DNA from 3 places in the Allobosea sp. RCC_152_1 genome. Region 2 is predicted to be linked to each of the others. Evidence: predicted binding sites of a transcription regulator. Region 2 holds the regulator's gene; each other region holds the start of a gene.

Region 1 (6,438 bases), on a different contig from region 2:
GGCATGGCCGAAGTGCCGACAAGCGAATGGCGTGCCGATTACGAGCTCGACGGGGCCGCGCAGGACGCCCCGCTGCCGCTGCGCTGGACGGAAGTGCCGCAGCCCGTCCGGCACGTCTTCACGCATTTTCCGCTGGAGCTGACGGTCTTCACCGGGGCCGTGCCGGCGAAGACCCCGGCGCCTGCGGGCATGCGCTTCACGCCGCTGGGCCGGCTCGCCGAAGAGCCTCTGTCGGGCGTGATGGTTAAGGTGCTGGCCGCCGCCGGCGTGAAGGTCACCGGCCTCAGCGCGTGACCGCCACCACGGAGCCGGTGCCGATCATCACGCCGCCTGCGGCGCGGTTCATCCTTTTCACGGCGGCCGGCGTGCGCAGCCAGCGCCGCGCCCGGCCGGCGAGCAGGACATGTCCACCGATCACCACCGCCTCGACCAGCAGGATGACGCCGGCCAGCACCGCCACCTGCGAGAGCGTCAGCTGCGGGCCGACCACATGCGGCAACAGTGCCAGATAGAACAGCGGCATCTTGGGGTTGCCGAGATTGAGCGCGACCCCCGTCAGGAAGACCGGCACGAGCGCGCGCCGCTCCGTCTCCCCGCCGGGACCCGGCAGAACCGGATCGGCGCGCCAGAGCATGATTCCCATCACCACGAGATAGGCCGCTCCGACATAGCGAAGGACCGTCATCGCGGTGCCCATCTCGGCAGCCAGCAGCGACAGGCCGAAGGCGGCGAGGATCAGGAAGATCAGGATTCCGGCCACGGTGCCCAGACCATAGGCGAGGCCCGAAGCCGCTCCATGCGAGAGCGTGCGTGCCACGATCGTCATATTGTCGGGGCCCGGGCTTGCCGCGAAGACGAAGAACGCTGCGCCAAAGGCCGCGAGGGTGCCGAGATCGAGTGTGACGGGGTCCATGAGCGGTCTCCTGCCGGTAGGGCAGGGTTAAGCATGAACCGTGCCGGCGATCGGCTCAGGCCGCCGCCATCTGCGCCCTGATCTCGCCGCGCAGCATGTCGAGCAGCATCAGCTTGCCCTCGCGCTCGACATGCCAGAAGGTCCAGCCATTGCAGCTCGGCAGGCCCTGCACCAGCGCGCCGACCTTGTGGATCGAGCCGATGGCGGGGCCGACCGACAGCGTGCCGTCGGCGCGGATGACGGCGCTGTGGCGGCGTTTGTCGTCGATGACGGTCTCGCCCGCCTTGACCAGCCCGGCCTCGACCAGGCTGAGGAAGGGCACGCGCGGCTCGCTGCGCTTCGACGGCGCGGTGGCGAAGGCTTCAGGCGGCAGCGGCTTCACCGCCGCGATGCGCTCGCGCGCAGCCTTCGCATAGACGGCTTCGCGCTCGAGCCCGATGAAATGGCGGCCCAGCGCCTTGGCGACGGCACCGGTCGTGCCGGTGCCGAAGAAGGGATCGAGCACGACGTCGCCGGGATTGGAAGCCGAGAGCAGCACGCGGGCAAGCAGCGCCTCGGGCTTCTGCGTCGGATGCACCTTCGCGCCGTCGGCGCCCTTCAGGCGCTCGTCGCCGGTGCAGAGCGGCAGATACCAGTCCGAGCGCATCTGAAGGTCGTCATTGCCGCCCTTCAGCGCCTCATAGTGGAAGGTGTATTTCGATTGCTCGCCGCGCGCCGCCCAGATCAGCGTCTCATGCGCGTTGGTGAAGCGCCGGCCGCGGAAATTCGGCATCGGGTTGGCCTTGCGCCAGACGATGTCGTTCAGCATCCAGAAGCCGAGATCCTGCAGGATCGCGCCGACGCGGAAGATGTTGTGATAGCTGCCGATGACCCAGAGCGCGCCATCGGGCTTCAGCACCCGCCGCGCCGCCGCGAGCCAGGCTTTGGTGAAGGCGTCGTATTCGGCGAAGGAGGCGAACTTGTCCCAGTCGTCGTCGACGGCGTCGACGAGGCTGTCGTCGGGCCGGCGCAGATCGCCGCCGAGCTGGAGATTATAGGGCGGATCGGCGAAGACGAGATCGACGCTCCCCGGCGGCAGGGCATTCATCGCCGCGACGCAGTCGCCGACGATGACCTGATCCAGCGGCAATGCCGCAGGAATGCCGCCCTGTTCGAGGAGGTTATGATCGTGAAGGCCCTTGGCCTTCATCCGAGCCCCCAGCGCTGGCCGTCCGGTACGCGAAACCTGAATCCGGACGGGAGCGCTGGCGGTCCCGGTACGCGAGATACCCATGACGCCAAGACCGTTACGCAACTTCAACGAGGGCGATACTGGCGAGTCAGGGTAAAGGCCGGGTTTCCGGTTTGAAAAAAATGCGTCCCATTCTGGGGCTGCAGTTTTTGCCTAGGCCATTGGCAAGAAAGAGAAATTCGTAAACGCACGTTAACCTGCGGACCTCCCGTTGGGGCAGGGGGTGGCGGCTTCGATGGGCTTGCGGCCTGCGGCCAACGTCATGCCCGGGCCTGAACCGGGCATCTCCTGCCGAAGGAGGTTCTGGCGCCTTTTTTGCCTGAGATTCTCGGGCCTGCGCTTCGCCTGAGGATGACGCCTGGCGATCCCTACCGGAACCAGACGCCCTTCACGGGCGCGAAGGAATAACGGTGCTCGGGGCAGGGGCCGTGCTCGGCGATCGCCTTGCGGTGCTGCGGCGTCGCGTAGCCGACATGTCCGGAGAAGCCATAGGCCGGATAGCGCCGGCACAGCCGCGCCATCATCCGGTCCCGCGTCACCTTGGCGACGATCGAGGCGGCCGCGATGGAAGCCACTGCCCCGTCGCCCTGGATGATCGCCTCGCAGGAACAGGCCAGCACCGGCGGATCGTTGCCGTCGACCAGGACATGCAGCGGCGCCAGCGGCAGCGCCGCCACGGCCCGGCGCATCGCGAGCAGCGTCGCCTGCCGGATGTTGACGGCGTCGATCTCGACCGCGGTGGCGCTGGCGACGGAAACCGCGAGCGCCCGCTCCATGATCTCCGCGAAGAGCTCCTCGCGCAGGGGTGCCGGCAGCTTCTTCGAATCGTCGAGCCCGGCCGGCACGCGCTCGGGATCGAGAATCACCGCAGCCGCCACCACCGGCCCGGCGAGCGGCCCGCGCCCGACCTCGTCGATGCCGGCCAGCGGCCAGCGGCCGTCGGCGATGGCAAGCGTTTCGCGGGTGAAGTCTGCAGGCATGGCGGGCTTATGCAACAGAGTCCGATTCGGAGCCAGAGCGACGTGAGCGCACGCCCTCCGTCATGCGCGGGCGCAACCCGAGCATCTCTCGCCGCAGGGGGCTCTGGAATCCTCTCGGGCGAGAGATTCTCGGGTCGGCGCTTCGCTTCGCCCGAGAAGGAGGGCTTCATTCAGTAGGCCGGCACTGCTCGCGCGTCAGAACAAGCTCAACTGCGCCTTCTCCTTCTCCGGCTTGACGAACAAATCCGTACGCAGCCGCCTGCGCGCTGTGTTGAAGCCGATGCGCTCGGCCGCCATCTCGAAGCGCCGGCCGATCATCCAGGCATAGGGGCCGGAACCGACCATGCGCTGGCCCCATTGCGAATCGTAATCCTTGCCGCCGCGCGTCGAGCGGATCAGCGACATCACATGGCGCAGCTTGTCCGGGTGATGGGTGAGCAGCCATTCCTGCACGATGTCGCGCACCTCCAGCGGCAGCCTGAGCAGCACGTAACCAGCCTCTTGCGCGCCCGCGGCCTTGGCAGCATCGAGGATGCGCTCGATCTCGTGCTCGTTGATCGCCGGGACGATCGGCGCCACCAGCACCGTGACCGGAATGCCGGCTTCCGAGAGCTTGCGGATCGTCTCCAGCCGCTTCGGCGGCGAGGCGGCGCGCGGCTCCATCCCACGCGCGACCTTCGGATCGAGCGTCGTCACCGAAAGCGCGACCTTGACGAGCCCCTTCGCCGCCATCGGCGCGAGGATGTCGATGTCGCGCTGCACCAGCGCCGATTTGGTGACGATGCCGACGGGATGGTTGAACTTTGCCAGCACCTCCAGCACCTGGCGCATGATGCGCAGCTTCTTCTCGATCGGCTGGTAAGGGTCGGTGTTGGTGCCGATGGCGATGGTGCGCGGCTGGTAGGAGGGAGCGGAGAGCTCCTTCTCCAGCAATTGCGCCGCATCGAGCTTGGCCGTCAGCTTGCTCTCGAAGTCGAGCCCTGGCGAAAGGCCGAGATAGGCATGGGTCGGCCGGGCGAAGCAGTAGACGCAGCCATGCTCGCAGCCGCGATAGGGATTGATCGAGCGGTCGAAGGAGATGTCCGGCGAGTCGTTGCGCGTGATGATGCTGCGCGCCTTCTCATAGGCGATCTCGGTCTTGAACGCCGGCAAGTCGCCGAGCGAGCCCCAGCCGTCATCTTCCGCGACGCGCTGTTCGGCCTCGTAGCGCCCGCCCGGATTGATCGTGGCGCCGCGCCCGCGCCGCCGCTCGGGATCGATGCTGCTGCCGACATGGGCGAGCGGATCGACAGGCGCGATTCGCACGGAGGCGGACACCGGCTCGCTACCCTGCCGCCGCAGCGGCAGGGCCGTCGGCATCGGCCGGGAAGTCGGTCTGGCCTGGGGCATGGCTGTTCCATCCTGCCGAACGCCGGGAATCGGCGTCCATCATTGGTCTCGAATGTGAACATAACGGGAACAAAAGGCAAGTGACAGGATTGCGACGTGTTGCGCTGCGCCATACACATTGCAGATGCTCACAGCCGTGATCCGTGCGCCCGGCTCGGCGCAAGCCATCGCCGCGACCTTCGCCGTGCTGATTCCGGCGGTGGCTGAGGGATTCCTTGGCCATGCCGTCGTCGTCGACACCGTCGGCGCGGACGGTCTCGCGCGCATCGCCGATGCGACGGGTGCGAGCTATCTGCGCGCGGGCAACGCCGAAGGCTGGCATCTTGGCGCCAAGGAAGCGCGCGGCGACTGGCTCCTGCTGCTCGATGCCGGCGACGTGCCGCAGCTCAATTGGGCGCAGGCGGTCGAACGGCACCTCCTGCTCGCGCCCGATGCGCCGGCGCTGCTGCCGCTGCGCGGCTTCGCCGCCTCCTTGCGCGAGCGCGCCGCGATCTCCTTCGGCGGCCGGCGGCTGCGTGCGGGCCTGATCGCGCCCAAGGGCGCGGTGCTCGCCGGCCGGCTCGGCCATGCGCCGCGGCGGCTGCAGACGGGGCGGGAGCGCGTGAGCGGATAGCTGGCCGTCGGGGCGAATGGCCCGGCAAGGCGGCTGCGCAGGAGCGCGAACGCATCAGCGATGTTCGAGATAGTCGCCCGTATAGTTCAGCAAGGCGCGCATGGCCTGGCGCGCGGCATCGGCGTCCTCGCGCTGGATGGCGGCGGCGACGGCGCCGTGATTGTCGAGGTTTCCCTCGAACACGGTCACAGTGAAATCGAAGATCGCGCTGAGCAGCGCGTCGATCGCGCCGTGAAGGCTTTGCAGGACGGGATTATGCGTGGCGTCCAGAACCGCCAGGTGAAAGGCCTTGTCGGCTGAGATCGCGCGGGCGGGATCGTGGCGGTCGCGGACCATGGCCGCATAGGCTGCGCTGATCGCGTCGCGCTGCACGTTGGTCGCGCGCGTGGCTGCGAGCGCGGCCGCTTCCGGCTCGATGATGCGGCGCGCCTCGGCGAAGGCGAGGAGATCGGCGCGGCTGATTCCGCTGGCGGCGATCCAGCCGATCAGGTCGCGGTCGAGCCAGCTCCATTCATGGCGCGGGCGCACATGCGTGCCGTGGCGCTGGCGCACGCTGACCAGCCCCTTTGCCGCCAGGATCCGGACGGCTTCCCGCACGACGCCCCGGCTGACCTGGAAGCGCGCTTCGAGAGCAGGTTCGGCGGCCAGCGCACCGCCCGGCGGCGGATTGCCGCCGACGATCTCGATGCCGAGGCTTTCGACCACGCTGCTGGTCCGGGCGGGCTTGCGGTTGGTCATGAGCCTCGAGCGATGCGGTTCGGAGGCTTCTTAGCCGCCGCCGTCCTGCGTCACAAGCAAGCGGGCTTCGTGTCCCGCATGCTTGCGGTCAAACATCATATGTTTTACATCGGATGTTTGAAGGGCCGCGGCGAGAAGATCGCGGTCACCAACACTCGGGAGGAGTTGGGCCATGGCCACCTTCGAAGGGACTGTGAATCGAGCGGAAACGATGCGGCGGGTCGGCTGGCGCCTGCTGCCCTTCCTGATGCTGCTTTATCTGATCGCCTATATCGACCGTTCGAACATTTCGGTGGCGGCGCTTCAGATGAATGCCGAGCTCGGCCTCACAGCCGAGATGTACGGCCGGGCGGCCGGCATCTTCTTCGCGACCTACATCCTGTTCGAAATTCCCAGCAACATGGTGCTGGCCCGTGTCGGTGCGCGCCGCTGGATCGCCCGGATCATGCTGAGCTGGGGCGTCATTGCCGCCGGCATGGCCTTCGTCACCAGCGCCAACCAGCTCTACGGCATGCGCCTGCTGCTCGGTGCAGCGGAAGCCGGCTTCACCCCCGGCGTGATCTATTACCTGGCG
Region 2 (6,438 bases):
GGCTGCTGCAACGGCCGACCGTGTCCTCGGTCATCATCGGCGCCCGCAACGAGCAGCAATTGCGCGACAATCTCGGCGCCGTGGGCTGGAACCTGACGCCGGAGCAGGTCGCGAGGCTGGACGCCGTCAGCGAGCGCCCTGCGCCCTATCCCTATTCCCCCTATCGTCGACAGGAAGGTTTCGCGCGCCTCAACCCGCCTGCGGTCTGAGCTGACTTCAAAAAGCCGAGCCCTCATCCTGATGAGCGCCGCGAGACGCCATTCCCAAGGGAATGGCTCCTCAGGATGAGGGCTCGGAAGCTTGCCCGCCGACTTGGAACCTCGTCCGCGCCCCGCGCAAAACTTGACCACCCCGCCCCCGAACGTGCATGACCTCAAGCCGCATTCACAGGTCCGGCCATGCGCGTTCTGTTGATCGACAACTACGACAGCTTCACCTGGAACCTGGTCCACCTGATCGGTGGGCTGGGCGCCGAGGTCGATGTCTGGCGTAACGACGCGCTCACGGTCGAAGAGGCGCTCAATGGCGAGCACGACGCGATCGTGCTCTCGCCTGGCCCCTGCACGCCCAACGAAGCCGGCATCTGCCTCGATCTCGTGCGCGAGGGCGCCGGCGTGAAGCCGATCTTCGGCGTCTGCCTGGGCCTGCAGGCGATGGGACAGGCTTTCGGCGGCGATGTCGTGCGGGCAGCCCTACCCATGCACGGCAAGGTCTCAGCGATCAAGCACCGGTCGCGCGGCCTGTTCCGTGGCATCAACGGCCCGCTGCAGGCGACGCGCTATCACTCGCTGGTCGTCGACCGGGCAACCTGCCCCGCGGTCTTCGACATCGAGGCGGAGACCGATGACGGGCTGATCATGGCGCTGTCGCATCGCGAATTGCCGATCCACGGCGTCCAGTTCCATCCGGAGAGCATCGCCTCCGAGCATGGCGCCACGATCCTGCGGAACTTCCTCGATCTCGCCCAGCGATGGCGCAGCGAGCACGAAGCTGCCGCCCTGTCCCCATCCGCCTGATTTCCGCAGAGTTTCCATGGACGATTTCAAACCCTTCATCGCCAAGGTCGCCACCGGTGCGAGCCTCTCGCGAGAGGAGGCGCGCGACGCCTTCGACACGATTCTTTCAGGCGAAGTGACGAACGCGCAATCCGCCGCCTTCCTGATGGCGCTGCGCGTGCGCGGCGAGACGATCGACGAGATCGCCGGCGCCGTCGGCGCCATGCGCGGCAAGATGATGCCGGTGAAGGCCCCGGCCGATGCCATCGACATCGTCGGCACCGGCGGCGATTCGTCGGGCTCCTACAATGTCTCGACGCTGGCCTCGATCATCACCGCCGCTTGCGGCGTGCCTGTCGCCAAGCACGGCAACCGCGCGGCGTCGTCACGTTCGGGCGCGGCGGACGTGCTGACCGCGCTCGGCGTCAAGGTCGGGCTCGACCCGGCCGGCACGGAACGCTGCATCCGCGAGGCCGGCGTCGGCTTCATGTTCGCGCCGACGCATCACGCCTCGATGCGCCATGTCGCGCCGGTGCGCACCGAGCTCGGCACGCGCACGATCTTCAACCTGCTCGGCCCGCTCTCCAACCCGGCCGGCGTCAAGCGCCAGCTCGTCGGGGCCTTCTCCGAGACCTGGCTGGAACCGATGGTCAAGGTGCTGGCCACGCTCGGCTCGACCCGCGTCTGGGCCGTGCACGGCTCGGATGGGCTCGACGAGATCACCACCACCGGTCCGACCCGCGTCGTTTCGCTGGAGAACGGCAAGATCGAGAGCTTCTCTATCAGCCCGGCCGATATCGGTCTCGCCCTCGCCAAGCCCGAAGATCTGCGCGGCGGCACGCCCGAGCAGAACGCCGCAGCCCTCAATGCCGTGCTTGGCGGCGAGAAGACCGCCTTCCGCGACATCGCGGCCTTCAATGCGGCGGCGGGACTGCTCATCGCCGGCAAGGCGGGGGATCTGAAGGACGGCTTCGCCCAGGCCACGGCCGCGCTCGATTCCGGCAAGGCCAAGGCGACGCTCGCGAAGCTCATCGCCGTCTCGAACGGCTGAGGAGGCTGGCCATGACCGACATCCTCGCGAAGATCGAAGCCTATAAGCGCCAGGAGATCGCCGCCGCCAAGGCTGCGATCCCACAAGCGGAGATCGAGCGCCGCGCGCGCGGCGCCGGCAAGCCGCGTGGCTTTGCCGACGCTCTCGCCGCCAAGGTTGCAGCCGGGACGCCGGCGCTCATCGCCGAGATCAAGAAGGCGAGCCCGTCCAAGGGGCTGATCCGCGCCGATTTCGATCCGCCGGCGCTGGCACGCGCCTATGCGGCGGGCGGCGCGGCCTGCATCTCGGTGCTGACCGACGCGCCCTCCTTCCAGGGCCAGCCGGAATTCCTGACGCAAGCGCGCGAGGCCTGCGGCCTGCCGGGGCTGCGCAAGGATTTTCTCTACGACCCCTATCAGGTCTTCGAGGCCCGCGCCTGGGGCGCCGATTGCATCCTGATCATCATGGCCGGCGTCGACGACGCCACCGCCCGGGTGCTCAACGACACGGCGCGCGAGCTCGGCATGGATGCCCTCGTCGAGATCCATGACGATGCCGAGCTCGACCGGGCGCTCAAGCTCGAAAGCCGGCTGCTCGGCATCAACAACCGCGACCTGCGCAGCTTCAACGTCGATCTCGCCGTGACCGAGCGGCTGGCGCCGCGCGTGCCGTCCGACCGCATCGTCATCAGCGAGAGCGGCATCTTCACCCACGCCGACATCCGGCGTCTCGGCAAGGTCGGCGTCGAAACCTTCCTCGTCGGCGAAAGCCTGATGCGGCAGGCCGATGTCGCGGCCGCGACTGCGCTGCTGCTCACCGGCAAGGCGCGCGAGAACGCGGCGTGAGCCGGCTCAGCCATCTCGACGCGCAAGGCGCCGCGCATATGGTCGATGTCGGCGACAAGGCCGAGACCGGGCGCATCGCCATCGCCGAAGGCTGCGTCGTGATGGCGCCTGAAACCATCGCGATCGTGCGCGACGGCAACGCCAAGAAAGGCGATGTGCTCGGCACAGCCCGGCTCGCCGGCATCATGGCGGCCAAGCGCACCCATGAACTGATCCCGCTCTGCCACCCGCTGCTGCTGAGCAAGATCGCTGTCGATCTCGAACTGGACGAGGCCCTGCCCGGCGTGCGCGTCCGCGCCGAGGTCAAGATGAAGGGCCAGACCGGCGTCGAGATGGAGGCGCTGACCGCCGTCTCCGTCGCCTGCCTGACCGTCTACGACATGGTCAAGGCCGTCGACCGGGCGATGCGGATCGAAGGCATCCGCCTGCTGCACAAATCCGGCGGACAATCCGGCGATTACGACGCCAAGGCGCTCTGACATGGCTCTCACCCCGGTTCCCGTCGCGCTCAAGGCCCTGCTCGACAGCGTTCCGGGGCCGACGGGCAGCGAGATGCAGCCCCTGGCGCGCTGCGCCTGGCGCGTGCTCGCGGCCGATGTGAAGGCGCTGCGCACCCAGCCGCCTTTCGCCAACTCCGCCATGGACGGCTATGCCGTCCGCGCCGCCGACATGGAAGCCGGCAAGCAACTCCGCGTCATCGGCGAATCCGCGGCGGGGCGGCGTTTCGATGGCGACGTCCGTCCGGGCGAGGCTGTGCGGATCTTCACCGGCGCGCCGATGCCGGAGGGCGCCGACAGCGTCCTCATGCAGGAGAATGCCGATGGCGTCGGCAGCGAAACCATCACGGTGCGCGTGCCGGCCCATAAGGGCCAGTTCGTCAGGGTGGCCGGGCTCGATTTCCGTGACGGCGACGTGCCGCTGACGGCCGGGCGCATGCTCGACAGCGCCGCGCTCGGGCTCGCCGCCGCGATGGGGCATCCGCAATTGCCGGTACGCTGCAAGCCGCGCGTCGCCATCCTCGCCACCGGCGACGAATTGGTGGCGCCGGGCGAGCCGACCGGGCCGGACCAGATCGTCGCCTCGAACTCCTTCTCGCTGATGGCGCTGGTGGAAAAGGCCGGCGGCGAGGCGCTCGACCTCGGTATCGCCCGCGACGATCACGACGACCTCGCGGCGCGGATCGCCGCCGCCCGTGCCGCGGAGGCCGACGTGCTGATCACCCTCGGCGGCGCCTCGGTCGGCGAGCACGACCTCGTGCAGGAGGCGCTGAAGCGGGCCGGCATGAGCCTCGGCTTCTGGAAGATCGCGATGCGACCGGGCAAGCCGATGATGACCGGCCGGCTTGGCCGCATGGTGGTGCTCGGGCTGCCCGGCAATCCGGTCTCGTCGATCGTCTGCGGCCATCTCTTCCTGCTGCCGCTGATCGAGGCGCTGCTGGGTATGGACGACCCCGATCGCGACCGCAGTATTCTGGCGATTCTCGGAAAAGATATGCCGGCTAATGATGAGCGCGAGGACTATCTTCGCTCCGATCTTGCCCTGACGCCGGCCGGTTGGGTGGCGACGCCCTTCGACAGGCAGGATTCCTCGATGCTGGGCACCCTGGCGCGCGCCAAGGCCCTGACGATCCGACCGGCGCATGCAGAGCCGGCTCACAAAGGCGATATCTGCCGCATTCTGCCGCTGCGGTAGCAGTCGCTTGCGGAACACAAGGCGAACAGTTATAGTGTTCTGGCTTTGTTTCGAATCTGTATCGCGGGGGCACCGGCGGGGATCATGCTGACACGCAAGCAACACGAACTCCTGCGCTTCATCCAGGAACGCTTGCGCGAAAGCGGCGTGCCCCCCTCCTTCGACGAGATGAAGGATGCGCTCGACCTGCGCTCCAAATCGGGCATCCACCGGCTGATCATGGCGCTTGAGGAGCGCGGCTTCATCCGCCGCCTGCCCAATCGGGCGCGGGCCCTCGAAGTCATCAAGATGCCGGACGGGCTCGCTGGCCCGCAGCCGCGCCGCTTCAACCCAGCCGTCGTGCAGGGCGGCCTCGGCTCGCAGCCCTCTCTCGCCAAGCCGCGCCCTGCCCCGGCCGATGACGATGCACGCTCCCCGGTCGCGATTCCCGTGATGGGCCGCATCGCCGCCGGCACGCCGATCTCGGCGATCCAGAGCCGCAGCCATACGGTTTCGCTGCCGCCCGACATGCTGGGTTCGGGCGAGCATTATGCGCTGGAGGTACGCGGCGATTCGATGGTCGAGGCCGGCATCCTCGACGGCGACACCGTCATCATCCGCAAGCAGGACACGGCAAACACCGGCGACATCATCGTCGCGCTGATCGACGAGGAAGAGGCGACGCTGAAGCGTCTGCGCCGGCGTGGCTCCTCGATCGCGCTCGAAGCGGCCAATCCGGCCTATGAGACACGCGTCCTGGGCCCCGACCGCGTCAAGATCCAGGGCCGGCTGGTCAACCTGCTGCGCCGCTACTGAGCGAACTCGGTCTCGTCCGACGCGACCTCCGGAGCAGCAGAGGCCCGTGTCGCAGCGGGGGCCGGCGCGCTGGGCCGAGCTGCGGATTCGGAAGGCTTGCGGCGGCTCCAGGGCCGGTCTGCGACGGCGTTTTCCGAGGAATGGCTGCGCCAGCCGAAGGCGGCGCGGTAGAGCGAGGTCGCGCCGTCCCGCGACAGCGCCATCCGATCGACGAGCCTGGCTTCGCAAGGCGCGCTCCAGGGAATGTTGGTGACGACGAGATCGGCGCGGCGGCAATCCTCGATGATGGCGATCCGATCCCGGGCATAGGAGATGCTGCGCCCGTCGGCGGTTCGGACGATGCAGGCATTGGCGTCGCAGGCGATACCGGCACGCAGGGTCGCGTCGTCCGGCGCGCGGCTGTCGCCATCGGAAGCGAGCCATTGCTGCAGGACGAAGCGGCTCGGCCGGCCGGCGATGGCGAGGCGGCCGTCGCTGCCGCGCACGGCGATGCCGGAGCCGTCACGCTCGATCAGGATCTCGGGCCGCTCCGGCCTCGCGGCGAAGGCGACGCCGAGGATGAGCGGCAGCGCCGCCAGCCAGCGCAGCCCCGTGGTCCAGAGCGTGATCCAGAGCAGCGAGGCGGCAAAGGAGAGCAGCACGGCCGGGCCGAAGGCCACCACCGTCATGGTCGAATGGTCGATGGTGGCGACCCAATGCGCGACTTTCAGCACGATGTCGGAAGCGAGCCCCATCAGCGCCCAGGCCGGCCAGTCCAGACCGAAGGGGTAGGCCAGCACGCCGAACACCGCCGCCGGCATCACGAAGAGCGAGACGAAGGGCAGCGCCATCGCATTGCCGAGCAGGCCGAAGGGATTGAAAGTCTGGAAATGATAGGCGCCGAAGGGCGCCGTCGCGGCCGTGGCGAGGAGCGTCGTCACCACGATGCCGAGCGAGGCCGTCCAGAGCGTGCCCAAGGGCCAGGGCAAGGCCGTCGGCGGCTTAGACCGGTCGCGCTTCTCCCAGCGCTCGGCGAAAGCGACCAGCGCCGCGACCGCACCGAAGGACATCTGGAAGCTCGGTCCGAGCAGGGCCTCGGGCT
Region 3 (6,438 bases), on a different contig from region 2:
TGGTCGAGTATGGCGTCGTCGGCAAGACGATGCACCAGATCGACGAATGCGCCGCCGTTTCGGACCTGGTCGCTCTCGAGCGGATCACGCATCGGCTGCTCGCCACTTATTTTGCAACGCAACATAAGGCTTGACCTGCCGGCAAAGCGCCTCATTATTGGCTTAGACGAAAGTCTAAGACCACATGATGAGGTTCGCGATGAGGCTCGATGCCGATGACGTCGCGCGTTCGCTGCGCGGCTCCTGGCGCCTGATGACGAAGGGCGCGGATGCGCTCCCCGAACTCGATCTCAGCCGTGACGGCTTCTGGCGCTCCTTCCTCGCCTTCGCGCTGATGCTGCCCGCGACGGTGGCGATGCTCGCGGCCATGCGGCTGGCGGCCGGGCTCAGCAATGCCGGCGGCCTGTTCGGCGCGCCCGGACTCGCACTTGCCGTCGTCGGGGCGCTGTCGCTGGCCATCCTGGTCGTGCCGGCCTTCCTGATCCTGATCCGGCCGGAGCTGGCGCAGGCACCGCGCTTTACCAGCTTCGTGATCGCCTGGAACTGGGCCGGCATCGTCTCCGCCAGCCTGATGGCCGTGCCGGCCGCGGTCTATGCTGTCGGCTGGGCGCCCGCCACGCTCGCGCTGGTGCAATCGGCCTTCTTCGCCGCGATCGTGCTCAGGCTGCGCTATTGCGTGGCGCGCGCCGCCTTCGGCGCCGGCAACGGCATCGCGCTGCCGCTGGTCATCGCCAGCGTGGTGCTGGACTACGGGGTGGTCCGGGCCTTCGGCCTGGTCTAAGGCCGCGACGTGGTTCTCGGGCCCGACCCGAGAGCCTCATGCCGCGTGAGCGATCCGAGCCTCGACGTCACGAGATGTGCGGGTCAAGCCGGAGCCTGACGGCCGCGCTGCCGGCGAAGACCTCAGTAGTCCACCCCGGCCAGATAGAGCCCGCTGGACGGCGCCAGCGCCGCACATTGCGAACGATCGCGCGCCGCCAACACCGCACCCATCTTCCCCTCCGGCCAGCGCCCGGCCCCGACCATCTTCAGGCTGCCGACGATGGAACGGATCTGATGATGCAGGAAGGAGCGCGCATGGGCGTAGACCACGATCTCGCTGCCCTCGCGCCGGACGTCGAGCCGGTCCAGCGTCCGGATCGGGCTGTTGGCCTGGCATTCGGCGGCGCGGAAGGTGGTGAAGTCGTGCTTGCCGAGCAGGGCCTTGGCGGCACGGTCCATCGCCTCGTGGTCGAGCTTCACCGGGACGTGCCAGACCCGGCCACGGTCGAGCGCCGGCGGCGCCCGCCGATCGAGGATGCGATAGATGTAGTAGCGGCGCTTCGCCGAGATGCGGGCATCGAAATCATCCGGCACGATCTCGGCGCTCAGCACGCTGACCGGCACCCGCGCCTTCAGCCGGGCGTTGGTGGCGTCGCGCACGACATCGGTGCGCCAGTCCTTGTCGAGGTCGACATGGGCGACCTGATGGGTGGCGTGGACGCCGGCATCGGTGCGCCCGGCGCAATGCAGGCGCACGGCATGGCCGCAAAAGGCCTCCACCGCCTCCTCGACGCTCTGCTGCACGGACGGGTCGCTCGCCTGGCGCTGCCAGCCCGAGAACGGCGTGCCGTCATATTCGATGACGAGCTTGTAGCGCGGCATCAGAGCCGGTTACCCAACCGGAGGTCCGCGTCAGCGAACAGTGCGAAGCGGTTTTCGGACAATGGCCTGCTCATTTAAAGCTTGTCGCCGGCCCCGAGCCGGGCGCCGCGCAGGAATTCCGCCCCGCTCATCGGCGCCTTGCCGGCGCGCTGGACCTGGAGGAGCTTCACCGCCCCTTCCGCGCAGGCGACCGTGCCCTCGTCGTCGAGCAGCGTGCCGGGCTCGGCCGCGCCGCCGGCGAGCGCCGAACGGAGCACCTTGAGACGCTCCGGCCCCTTGCCGAGATCGATCTCGGCAAAGGCGCCCGGAAAGGGCGACAGGCCGCGCACGAGGTCGTGCACCTGCCGGGCCGGCCGGCTCCAGCTCAGCCTCGCCTCGGCATTGGCGATCTTGGCGGCGTAAGTCACGCCCTCCTCCGGCTGCGGCGTGAACTGCAGCCCGCCGCGCCCGAGCGCCGCGAGCGCCCGCACCATCAGGTCGGCGCCGAGGCGGCTGAGCCCATCGTGCAATTCGCCGGCCGTCATGTCGGGGCCGATGGCGAGCGTCTCGACCATGCCGACCGGGCCTGTGTCGAGCCCGGCCTCCATCTTCATCACGCAGACGCCGCTCTCGGCGTCGCCGGCCATGATAGCGCGCTGGATCGGCGCGGCGCCGCGCCAGCGCGGCAGCAGCGAGGCATGCAGGTTGAGGCAACCCAGTTCCGGCAGATCGAGGATCGCCTGGGGCAGGATCATGCCATAGGCGACGACGACCGCGACATCGGCTTCATGCGAGGCGATCAGCTCGGCCTGCTCGGCCGTTTTCAGGGTCGCGGGCGTGAAGACCGGAATGCCGAAGCGCTCGGCCGCCCTGTGCACCGGCGAGGGCCGCAGCTCCAGCCCACGACCGGCCTGGGCCGGAGCGCGGGTGTAGCAAGAGACGACCTCATGCCCCTGCCCGACGATCTCGGTCAGGACCGGCACGGCGAAATCGGGCGTGCCCATGAAGATGACGCGCAAGCTCATACGCTCGACCTTACCTTAAAATCTTCCCCGTCATTCCGGGCATAGCCCCCGGGTCCGATCTTCGATCGGCCCAAGGATAAACTCCGCGGAGAGCCGGAAGCCATGCCGGCACGCCGGAGCCCTTCGATGGATTCCGGATCGGCGCCGCTTCGCGGCTCGTCCGGAATGACGCAGCAGTGATTATGCCGCTGAGCGCTTGGCGGCCTTGGCGAATTTCTTGGTCACACGCTCGCGCTTCAGCCGCGAGAGATGATCGATGAAGAGCACACCGTTGAGATGATCGATCTCGTGCTGCAGGCAGGTGGCGAGAAGGCCATCCGCCGCGATCTCGTGAGTCTTGCCGTCGAGATCCATGTAGCGAACCTTGACCTCGGCCGGGCGCTCGACCTCCTCGTAATATTCGGGGATCGAAAGGCAGCCCTCTTCATACACATTGGTCTCTTCCGAGAACCAGGTGACCTCCGGGTTGATGAAGACCTGCGGCTTCCTCGGTTCCGGCTCCTCGCCCTCCTTCGCCTCCGGCTTCGACAGATCCATCGTCACGACGCGCAGCGGCACGCCGATCTGGATCGCGGCGAGACCGATGCCCGGCGCGTCGTACATGGTCTCGAACATGTCCGCGACCAGCGCCTTGATTTCCGGCGTGACGGCCTCGACCGGCTTCGAGGCAAGGCGAAGCTGGGCGTCGGGCAGGATGACGAGCGGACGAATGGGCATGTGGTTCCGAGAGAAAAGGGCTGTTGAGCCCGGGACATAAGCATTTGTGGGCGGGCGGTCAAACCGTTCCGCTTTCGTTCGCCATCCCGAGCCGAATCGGCTAGGCTTCGCGCATGAACGCGATTGCCTTCACCTTGCTGGAACGCCCCGTGACCTGGGCGGAGGCCGCACTCGGCTTCGGCGGGTTGAGTCTCGCATTGCTGCTGATGACGGCTTTGGCGGCCTGGCGCGGCGGCAGAAGCCGCGCGATCGAGGCTGCGATGGCCGCCGAACGCGCCCGCGAGATGGACGACAAGGTCGCGGAGATGAACCGGCAGCAGGCCGAGCTCGCCGGCCGGATGCAGTCGATGGCCGAGATCCTCTCGACCCGGCAGGGCGACCTCGCAAGGTTGATGGCCGAGCGGATGGACGGCCTCGGCCAAAAGGTCGGCCAGGGGCTCGAGCAGAGCGTCCGCCAGACCACCGAAAGCCTCGGCAAGCTGCAGGAGCGGCTGGCGGTGATCGACAGCGCGCAGAAGAACCTGACCGACCTCACCTCGGAAGTGGTGACGCTGAAGGACGTGCTCTCCAACAAGCAGGCGCGCGGCGCCTATGGCCAGGGCCGGATGGAAGCGATCATCCGCGACGGTCTGCCCGCCGCCTTCTTCGCCTTCCAGCCGCAGCTCTCGAACGGACGCCGGCCCGACTGCCTCGTCACGCTGCCGGGCGACGGGCGCGGCCTCGTGATCGATGCCAAGTTCCCGCTGGAGAGCTTCACGATGCTGCGCGAGGCGCGCGGCGAGGAGGCGAAGAAGATCGCGGGCCAGCGCGTCCGCAGCGATGTCGGCGTGCATGTGAAGGACATCGCCGAGCGCTATTTCCTGCCCGGCGAGACGCAGGATATCGCGCTGCTCTTCGTGCCGTCGGAATCGATCTATGCCGATCTGCACGAATATTTCGACGATGTCGTGCAGCGGGCGCACCGGGCCCGCGTGATGATCGTCTCGCCCTCGCTGCTGGCGCTGGCGATCCAGCTCATGCAGTCGCTGGTGCGCGATGCGCGGATGCGCGAGGAGGCGCAGGTCATCCAGACCGAGGTCGGCAAGCTGCTCGACGATGTCAGGCGCCTTGGCGAGCGCGTCGACAAGCTCGACACGCATTTCCGGCAGGCGCAGGAGGATGTCGGCCAGATCAAGACCTCTGCCGGCAAGGTCACCAGCCGCGCCGAGAGGATCGGCGCGCTCGATTTCGACGACGAGAAGAGCGAGCCGAAGCTGCCCTTCGCCAAGGGGCTCGAACTGAAGCGGGCCGCGGAGTAGCGCGCTCCCTGCCAGGCAGGGCGGATCCGGCCGACGACGCTAAAGGACCCCAAAGTCAACGCGCCGCCTGCCCCGGATGTCGGCGAGGGCGAGCCAGGGGGACCGCCCACACAACCTGAACGCTCATCCCCAACGTGAATACGCGTATTTGCAAGTAAACGTCGTCACTTTTCCGAAGGGGACATTAGAACAGCCTTAAACTTTATCTGAAAGATCTGGGGCACCGAGAACTCTCAATACAGTCGAGCGCCATGACGCGACCGGGGTATCGCCGATCCATGCCTGGACCATAGGCATCTTTGCGGACCTTCCATCATCGGCACTCCATTGAATGAGCGACGTCTTCCCAGAAGGTCCGTCATGACAATGAGCATCAAGACAAAGCTGGCGGCCGCGCTGGTCGCCCTGGCCCTGTGCGTCCTCGCCATCGGCGCCTGCGGCTATCTGGCCTTGCGATCCGTGACGGAGCGTGTCGACAACGTCGTCCAGAACAATGTCATCCCGATGGAACAGTTGCGTTCCGTCAGCGACATGTATGCCGTCAACGTCGTCGACACGATCTGGAAGGCGCAGAGCAACCAGGTCACCTGGACCAATGCGCTCAAGAGCGTCCAGGACGCGGTCGGGACCATCGACAAGAGCTGGAAGGCCTATCTGCCCAGCATCACCGAGTCCGATGAGAGGCAGCTTGCGGATCAGGCAGCGGCGCTGATGAAGACCGGCGATGTCGCCATCGCCAAGGTCATCGCCATCCTGAAGGATCGTGACGACAGCGCTCTTCGCCTGTTCTCCTCGGACGAACTCTACAAGGCGATGGACCCGATCACGAAAAAGCTCGGCGAGTTGGCCGCGTTGCAGCTCAAGCAGGCGCGCGAGCAGGGAGCACAGGCCCAGTCGACGGCCCATGCCGCGGCCTATCTGCTGCTCGCCGTTGCCGGCGGCGCCCTGCTCCTGGGAGCATTTGCGCTCGCCTTCGTGATCAGCGGCGTCGTGCGGCCGCTCGGCGGCATGACCGCCGCGATGAAACGCCTGGCGGATGGCGAGCAGGACGTCACCGTGCCGAGCGTCGGCCGGCGCGACGAGATCGGCGAGATGGCCGGCGCCCTGCAGATCTTCCAGGAGAACGCGGCAAGGGTCCGTGCCCTGGAAGAGCAAGAGCGTGCTGCGGCGGCGGCGCGGCTGGCGCGGGCCCAGTCGATGGAGGCTGTGGTGTCGGATGTCGGCGAGGTGGTCGCGGCGGCGGCGGCCGGCGATTTCTCGGCCCGCCTCCAGATCGACGATGCCGACGAGCAGATGCAGCGGCTGGTCGCCGGCATCAACGAAATCAACAGCGTGGTCGACGGTGCGACGACGGAGTTCGCTGGGGTTCTGCAGGCGGTGGCGGGCGGCGACCTGACGCGGCAGGTCGAGGGCGGCTATCGCGGCCGCTTCGCCGATCTCCAGGGCGCGATCAACGAGACGGTCGAGCGCCTCTCGGCCACGGTCGCGACGATCCAGACGACCTCGGCCGATGTCGGGCTCGCCGCCCGCGAGATCAACATGGGCGCCGACGATCTCTCGAAGCGCACCGAGGAACAGGCCTCCTCGCTGGAGGAGACCGCCGCCACCACCGAGGAGCTCGCCGCGTCCGTCAAGGCCTCGGCCCAGGCCTCGAAGGATGCCGCCCGCATCGCCGACGAGGCGATGCAGGCGGCCCAGTCCGGCGGCGCCATCGCCGGCCAGGCGGTCGAGGCCATGGCCCGCATCGAGAGCGCCTCGCAGAAGATCTCCGACAT

The links. The regulator LexA, encoded in region 2, represses DNA repair genes until DNA is damaged. The targets are predictions, from matches to a motif close to TGTTCNNNNTGTGTTCNG.
Region 1: the regulator LexA is predicted to act here: its motif matches at 4,568-4,585, upstream of AB6806_RS11965 (PA0069 family radical SAM protein).
Region 3: the regulator LexA is predicted to act here: its motif matches at 3,430-3,447, upstream of AB6806_RS13500 (DNA recombination protein RmuC).

The regions. Positions count from the first base shown of each region.
Region 1 covers NZ_JBFUPU010000003.1:21,839-28,276, reverse strand. The annotation lists gene mutY (A/G-specific adenine glycosylase) at 1-294, shown strand, start outside; gene AB6806_RS11980 (LysE family translocator) at 284-913, opposite strand; gene AB6806_RS11975 (site-specific DNA-methyltransferase) at 969-2,186, opposite strand; gene AB6806_RS11970 (ribonuclease HII) at 2,513-3,124, opposite strand; gene AB6806_RS11965 (PA0069 family radical SAM protein) at 3,320-4,483, opposite strand; gene AB6806_RS11960 (glycosyltransferase family A protein) at 4,650-5,126, shown strand; gene AB6806_RS11955 (FadR/GntR family transcriptional regulator) at 5,181-5,864, opposite strand; gene AB6806_RS11950 (hypothetical protein) at 5,895-6,038, opposite strand; gene AB6806_RS11945 (MFS transporter) at 6,037-6,438, shown strand, end outside.
Region 2 covers NZ_JBFUPU010000001.1:1,168,217-1,174,654, reverse strand. The annotation lists gene AB6806_RS05505 (aldo/keto reductase) at 1-209, shown strand, start outside; gene AB6806_RS05500 (anthranilate synthase component II) at 399-1,016, shown strand; gene trpD (anthranilate phosphoribosyltransferase) at 1,033-2,046, shown strand; gene trpC (indole-3-glycerol phosphate synthase TrpC) at 2,058-2,870, shown strand; gene moaC (cyclic pyranopterin monophosphate synthase MoaC) at 2,867-3,349, shown strand; gene AB6806_RS05480 (molybdopterin molybdotransferase MoeA) at 3,351-4,562, shown strand; gene lexA (transcriptional repressor LexA) at 4,647-5,357, shown strand; gene AB6806_RS05470 (ComEC/Rec2 family competence protein) at 5,351-6,438, opposite strand, start outside.
Region 3 covers NZ_JBFUPU010000003.1:348,173-354,610, forward strand. The annotation lists gene dapE (succinyl-diaminopimelate desuccinylase) at 1-134, shown strand, start outside; gene AB6806_RS13480 (hypothetical protein) at 200-781, shown strand; gene truA (tRNA pseudouridine(38-40) synthase TruA) at 904-1,644, opposite strand; gene fmt (methionyl-tRNA formyltransferase) at 1,719-2,648, opposite strand; gene def (peptide deformylase) at 2,829-3,365, opposite strand; gene AB6806_RS13500 (DNA recombination protein RmuC) at 3,479-4,663, shown strand; gene AB6806_RS13505 (HAMP domain-containing methyl-accepting chemotaxis protein) at 5,024-6,438, shown strand, end outside.